DNA from 2 places in the Ferrimonas sp. YIN67 genome. Region 1 is predicted to be linked to the other one. Evidence: predicted binding sites of a transcription regulator. Region 1 holds the regulator's gene; the other holds the start of a gene.

Region 1 (3,408 bases):
ATCTGGACCTCGATCTGTTCATCCAGCATGGCCCGCAGGCGGGGAATATCCAGCTTCTCATAGGGCAGGTTGCGGATATCCAGGCTGACCGCGATCTCCTCATTCTGTCCCATCTGACTGCGCAGCAGCTGTGGCAGGAGTTCCAGGGGGAGGTTATCGACGCAGTAATAGCCGAGATCTTCCATGACCCGCAATGCGACGGTCTTGCCGGCTCCGGAACGCCCGGACAGAATAATCAGTTTCACTGGATGAGCAACTCGTACAGGTGTTGATTATCATCGGTTTTACGCATTGCTCGACACAGCTCCTTCTGGCTGAGTTTGCCGGCAATAGCGCGCAAGGTATCCAGATGGGCCTGGTGTTCGTTCTCTGGGACAAACAGGGCAAACAGCAGATCAACCGGCTGTTGATCGATGGAATCGAATTCTATCGGCTCGTTGCACTTAAGCAGGACAGCCACGGGATTTTTGATCCGGCCCAGGCGCCCATGGGGCAGGGCGATCCCTTTTCCAATCCCGGTACTGCCCATCTTTTCCCGGGCCATCAGGCTTTCAAACAGCTCGTGTTGGGGCAACTCCGGGCACTGAGAAGATGCCAGCTCGCTGATCATCTCCAGTGCCCGTTTTTTGCTGAGGCCGGGGGCAACGCAACGGGTGCGCTCCGGCGAGAGTAGTTCATTGATTTCCATTAGTGCCTGGAAATTTTCTCTTTATGTTTAATGACTTGACGATCCAGCTTGTCCACCAGGCCGTCGATGGCTGCGTACATGTTCTCATGCTCATGGGTGGCAAACACCTCTCCCCCGTTGAGATGCAGCTTGGCTTCGGCGATTTGCTGAAGCTTCTGGACATTGAGTATGACATGAACGTTGTTGATGTGATCGAAATGGCGTTGCAATCGCTCAAACTTTTCATGCACATAGTCTCGCAAGGCTTCGGTGACTTCGACGTGGTGCCCGGTAAGATTGATCTGCATAGGTTAACCTCCGTTGCGGTGTGCTTAGAGCACTTTGCGCTGGTTCGAGGGGGGGATGGAGAGGGCTTCCCGGTACTTGGCGATGGTACGCCGCGCAACCTGGATCCCCTGCTCCGCGAGAAGCTGTGCCATCTTGCTGTCGCTGAGAGGCTTCTTCGGGCTCTCGGCGGCCACCAGCTTTTTGATCAGGGCCCGGATAGCGGTGGAGGAGCATTCACCACCGCCGTCGGTACTGACATGGCTGGAGAAGAAATATTTCAGTTCGTAGATCCCACGCGGGGTATGCATGTACTTCTGGGTGGTCACCCGGCTGATGGTGGATTCGTGCATCTCCACTGCCTCGGCGACGTCGTTGAGCACCATGGGTTTCATCGCCTCATCACCATATTCAAGGAAGCCTTGCTGGTATTGGACGATGCAGTTGGCCACTTTCATCAGGGTCTCGTTGCGGCTCTCCAGGCTCTTGATAAACCATTTGGCATCCTGCAGGTGGCCGCGGACAAACTGGCTGTCACCATTGTTACGCGCTCCCTTGGACAGGGCGGCGTATTGCTCGTTGATGCGCAGTTTCGGCACGGAATCCGGATTGAGTTCGACAACCCAGCGGCCCTGCTTCTTGCTGACAGATACGTCCGGGATCACGTACTGGCTATCGCTGGGGGCGATGGCGCTGCCGGGACGGGGATTGAGCGATTGGATCAGTTCCATAGCGGCCCTTAACTCATCTTCTTTGAGTCTAGTGCGCCGCAGCAGGGTGCGAAAGTCCCGATTGGCAAGAAGATCCATATGTTCCTGAAGCAGGTTGATGGCCTCTGCTTTCCAGGGCGTCGTTTCATCGAACTGAGCGAGCTGGATCAGCAGGCAGTCCGTGAGATCCTGGGCGCAGCAGCCGACCGGATCGAACTGTTGGACCCGCTTGAGCACGGCCATGATTTCATCCAGCTCCAGATCTTCGGCGCCCTGGGCCTCGAGGATCTCTTCGGCACTGATGGTCAGGTAGCCGTGTTCGTCGATGGCGTCGATGGCCGTGGTCGCGATGGCCCGATCCCTGTCGGTCATCGGGGTCAGCTCCATCTGCCAGATCAGATGGCTTTGCAGATCGACGCTGGTTTCCCCCTGGTAGAAGCTGTCGTCATCGTCCCGGACGGGACCGGCCGGGCTGGCCGGTGCAGCGCTGTAGACATCGTCCCAGGTACTGTCCAGCGGCAGGTCGTCGGTCATCTCGGTCTGGCCCATGGCTTCGCCGGTCTCCATCTCGGAGGCTTCCGGTTTGCTGCTGTCGCCATTTTCGTCGGATGCGCTGACATCCTGATGGTTTTCCCCGGGTTCGGACTCAAACTCGTCGGTTTGCTCCAGCAGGGGGTTGGACTCCAGCGCTTCCTGGATCTCCTGTTGCAGATCCAGTGTCGACAGTTGCAACAGACGGATCGCCTGCTGCAACTGGGGTGTCATAGTGAGCTGTTGTCCCAGCTTTAGCTGAAGAGAGGTCTTCATTCAGTGCCCGATCCTTGTTGTACGACTCTGGGATCCCGGTATGGGCCAGCGGGATCCGTTAGAGTTTGAACTGATCGCCCAGATAAACGGAGCGTACCAGTTTGTTATTGAGGACGTCTTCCGGTGCGCCCTGAGCAATCATTTCACCATGACTGACGATATAAGCATATTCGCAAACGTCCAAAGTTTCCCTCACATTGTGGTCGGTGATCAAGACGCCCAGTCCACGCAGTTTCAGATGCTGGATAATTTTCTTAATGTCGATCACCGAGATGGGGTCGACCCCGGCGAAGGGTTCATCCAGCAAAATGAACTGGGGATCGGCCGCCAGGGCGCGAGCGATCTCCACTCGGCGACGTTCGCCGCCGGACAGGCTCATCCCCAGGCTGTCACGAATATGGGTGATGTTGAACTCCTCCAGCAACTGCTCCAGCTTCTCCAGGCGCTGAGCCTTGCTCAGGTCCTTGCGGGTCTGCAGCACCGCCATCAGGTTGTCGAAAACGCTGAGTTTGCGGAAGATGGAGGACTCCTGAGGCAGGTAGCCGATCCCCTTGCGGGCCCGAGAGTGCATCGGCAGCAGGGTGATCTCCTCATCATCGATGCTGATCCGCCCCTTGTCGTTTTGCACCAGGCCCACCACCATGTAGAAGGTGGTGGTTTTGCCGGCGCCGTTGGGTCCCAACAGGCCAACAATCTGGCCGGTTTTCACCTCCAGTCCGACGCTCTTTACCACCTGGCGGCCGTTGTAGCTCTTGGCCAGTTGTTCCGCTTTCAGTACGGATCCACTCATGGCTGCGGCTCCGCTTCGGTCTCTTCCACTGCTTCCTGTTCCTCGGGAGTCTGAGGCATAAAGATGGTGGTGATCTGTTCCTCTTTACTGCCTTGGGCCGTCAGCTGTTGCAGGCGCGCGTTGTAACTGATGGTTTCGCCCCGTACCAG
Region 2 (3,408 bases), on a different contig from region 1:
ATGGTGTTCAGCTGCTGGCTGGTGCTGTTCAGGCCGCTCAGGGCAATGTTGTAAGACATCTGTTTTTACTCCGGCCGCTTAGGCCATTTCTCGAATATCAAAGAGGGAAACCGCACCAAGCCCATGGCCCAGTTCAAGCATCATGTAGCCGGTCATGGAGGCGATGTGGACACGCTCTACGGTCGCGGCGATCAGGACAGTGCCTTTACTCTCGGCGCCGTCGGCAGTGGTGTTGGCCGCCAGTGTGTAATCACCGGGTTCGAGACCCAGGGCCTCGGGATCGATCTCAAAATCCACCGCGCCTTTACCTTGCTGACCCAGATCGACGGTAGCCACCACCTCACCCGATTCGTTCTTGATCTCCACCAGCAGGGTTTCCACGGCATTTTCCAGCTCTACCTGGCCCTTGATCACGTCTTCACCGATGCTGATCTCATCGGCAGGCACCAGCACATCTCGGCCAATCATCGAGGTGGTCCCCAGTACCTGGAGGTTTTCCGCCAAGATCTGCATGTTATTCTGACCGAGTCGCAACCCTTCGAGGCTCTCTACCTGGGAGAACTGGGCCAACTGGGAGACGTACTCGGCGCCATCCATAGGATTGAGCGGATCCTGGTTCTGGATCTGCGCCACCATCAGGGTCAGAAACTCATTGCGCAGACCCGCAGCACTGTTCATGTCGCCACCAAAGCCACCACCACTGGTGGTTGCCGGCGCGCCGTTGTAAGCGGCGATATCCGCGCTGTTTTGCGCTGGCACACCTTCACTGTTTTGCTGTACACCGGCGCCGGTGTTGTAGTTTGCGATCCCCAGCATTACATGCCTCCCAGTTTCAGCAGGTTTTGTTGCATGGAGTTCACCCGGGCCAACACATCGGTGGAGGTCTCAAACGCGCGGGTGGCGGCCATCATGTCCGCCATCTCCTGAACGGTGTTGACGTTGGAATAGACGACATAGCCTGTGTCATCGGCCAGAGGGTGATCCGGCTCGTAACGCTTTTCCAATGGCGCGTCGGACTGCACGACGCCGGCCATATGGACATTGGCACTCATGCCACCGGTCTGGGTCTGCTCGTACACGGTCTGAAACACGGGTTTCAGGGCACGGAACGCATCCTGCTCACTGGCGGCAGCCGCATCGGCGTTGGCCAGGTTGGAGGCGACTGTGTTCAGACGCAGGCTCTGTGCATTCATGGCTGAGCCTGCGATCTGGTAGATCTGGTTAAACGACATGTTTATCTACCCTCAATGGCCTTTTGCAGGCCCTGAATATTCATGTTCAAAAACGTCAGGCTGGTCTGGAAATCCATCGCATTCTGCGCGAATCGAGCTTGTTCCTGGCCCAGCTCCACACTGTTGCCATCTTTCGATGGCTGATGGGGTATGCGATAGGCCATCTGGTAGTTTCGATCGACCCCCTGAGCGGGATCGAGTCGGTTCATCAGTTGGCTAAAGTCCAGATCACGGGCCTTGTATCCCGGGGTTTCGGCGTTAGCCAAATTACCGGACAATACCCGCGACCGTTCTACGCGGAAATCCAGCGTGTTAGCATGAACGCCCAGAGCGGCATCCAGATTAATCGCCATGACGACTCCTTTTTCAATAACGGCTTACTCGTTGGCCCGGCAGTACTAACAAGAGTCATGCCAACTTTTATTTTTCTTTATTATCAGTGAATTAGGATGGAACTTAGGGTTCAATGGGAAAACCAGATTCCGCTTATTTAGAGACAAGGAAGCGCATTCTTCCGCCGTGGCTTCCGCTGCTGGTGCCACTGTTATCCGGCCCGCTCATGGCCGCCGAGACCGCTTCCCAGATCGCCCTGGCCCTGGAGCAACAGCTGCTTACCGAAGTCAAGCAGTGGCAGCTGCGCACGGGTGCCCAACTGATCACCACCCACATAGAGCCTCGACTGGGCTCCGCCCTGAATGCGCTGCCGCCCTGTCAGGGTAAACTTGTCGTCACTTCCGGTCGCAATGTTCCGCTGGGCCATGTGCAACGTGAGGTGCGTTGCCATTCTCCCCAATGGCGCCAGTTTGTCCGGGCCAGGGTCGAAGCCCAGGCCCGGGTGCCGGTGCTACGCCATCGGATCAGCCAGGGTCAGACACTGGGCTCTTCCGATCTCACTTGGGCTGTGCGCACCTTGGGGTTAAAAGATCAGGACCTGATCTTCACCCATAAGGCGTTGATCGGTCAGTCTGCACGGCGGGGATTACGCCCGGACCAACCGGTAAGAGCCAGTCAGATCTCAGTCCCCCATCTGATCAGCCTGGGAGACGAGGTGTTGATCCGAGCCGGCACAGATCGCTTCGCCGCCACCATGACAGGGGTCGCCCTGGAAAACGGGAGCAAGGGCCAGGGGATCCGGATCAGAAACCACAGCTCAGGAGCCGTGATCACCGCTTACCCGATCTCCGAAGGGATCGTGGAAACCCGGTTCTGATCGGTACCAGCTGACCGGCTTGGGGAACGATGGCAAATCCGCTGGGCTTATCTCCTAATGGGGGATCCCAAGGCAGCCAATGGCCGGATCAATACGGCTCTTCACTGCAACGAGCCGAGTTGCGCCGACTCATTGCAAGGGACAGCGCCCCCGTGAGAAAAAAATCAAAAAGGCGTTTAAGTTTTGACGCCGGCGAGACGCTTTTTTGACATCAGAAGCAGAAATGCACCGAACACAGCCAAATACAGAAGTGGTTAGCCATGGAAATCAATAAGTTATCATCTAACTACGCGGTCAGCTTGAAGGCCGCTCCGAAACAGACCCAAACCACAGAGCAGGCGACGCCGACTCCTGCTGGTCGCAAAGACAGCATCAGTGATGACTGGCAACTGCTGGATCAAGCCCGAGAGCAACTGGGCCAGATCAGCGATGTTGATCTGGACAAGGTCAATGCCCTGCGCACCGCGTTGAAACAGGGCAGCTTCGAGCTAAACCTGGACGACCTGGCAAGTCAGATCCTGGATCAACACGGTTAAGCATGGTGAATAAACGCGAACTGCTACAGGTGTTGGTGCGGGAGATCCGCCTCGATGTCGAAGACTACCAACAACTGCGCAGCCTGCTGCGCCACCAGCGCGAGTTGTTGCAGCGGCGGGACAGCCAGGCGCTGCAAGACCATAATCCACGCCAGAATGAACTCTGCCAGCGCTTGGCCAAACGCGCCAAGCGACGCAGTGACATTCTTCGCACCCTAGGGGTCAATGCGAACCAGCAGGGGATGGAGCGACTGCTCAAAGCCCTGTCCGCACAGACCCAGCGGCCTTTGGCCAGCCTCTGGGCCCAGCTGGGTAGCCTGATCCGCGATTGTCAGAATGAAAACGAGATCAACGGCAAGCTGCTGGTCGGTCAGAAATCCCTGATCGATACGATCCTCGATGGGGAAAATAGCGCCCATAGAGACTATGG

What was found. Region 1 encodes sigma-54, which starts transcription at its own class of promoters, with help from an activator protein. Its sites were predicted from a motif close to GTTGGCACGNNNNTNGNNT; they were not measured.
Region 2: a site for sigma-54 is predicted at 1,632-1,650, ahead of flgB (flagellar basal body rod protein FlgB). Genes of this name have one in related genera too.

What each region holds. Positions count from the first base shown of each region.
Region 1 is NZ_JBXVVJ010000006.1:254,527-257,934, forward strand. Features, by position in the region: gene rapZ (RNase adapter RapZ) at 1-245, opposite strand, end outside; gene ptsN (PTS IIA-like nitrogen regulatory protein PtsN) at 242-688, opposite strand; gene hpf (ribosome hibernation promoting factor) at 688-975, opposite strand; gene AC2D8U_RS14330 (RNA polymerase factor sigma-54) at 1,000-2,469, opposite strand; gene lptB (LPS export ABC transporter ATP-binding protein) at 2,528-3,259, opposite strand; gene lptA (lipopolysaccharide transport periplasmic protein LptA) at 3,256-3,408, opposite strand, start outside.
Region 2 is NZ_JBXVVJ010000002.1:781,047-784,454, forward strand. Features, by position in the region: gene flgE (flagellar hook protein FlgE) at 1-59, opposite strand, end outside; gene AC2D8U_RS07095 (flagellar hook capping FlgD N-terminal domain-containing protein) at 79-816, opposite strand; gene flgC (flagellar basal body rod protein FlgC) at 816-1,232, opposite strand; gene flgB (flagellar basal body rod protein FlgB) at 1,235-1,585, opposite strand; gene flgA (flagellar basal body P-ring formation chaperone FlgA) at 1,792-2,442, shown strand; gene flgM (flagellar biosynthesis anti-sigma factor FlgM) at 2,703-2,978, shown strand; gene AC2D8U_RS07120 (flagellar protein FlgN) at 2,981-3,408, shown strand, end outside.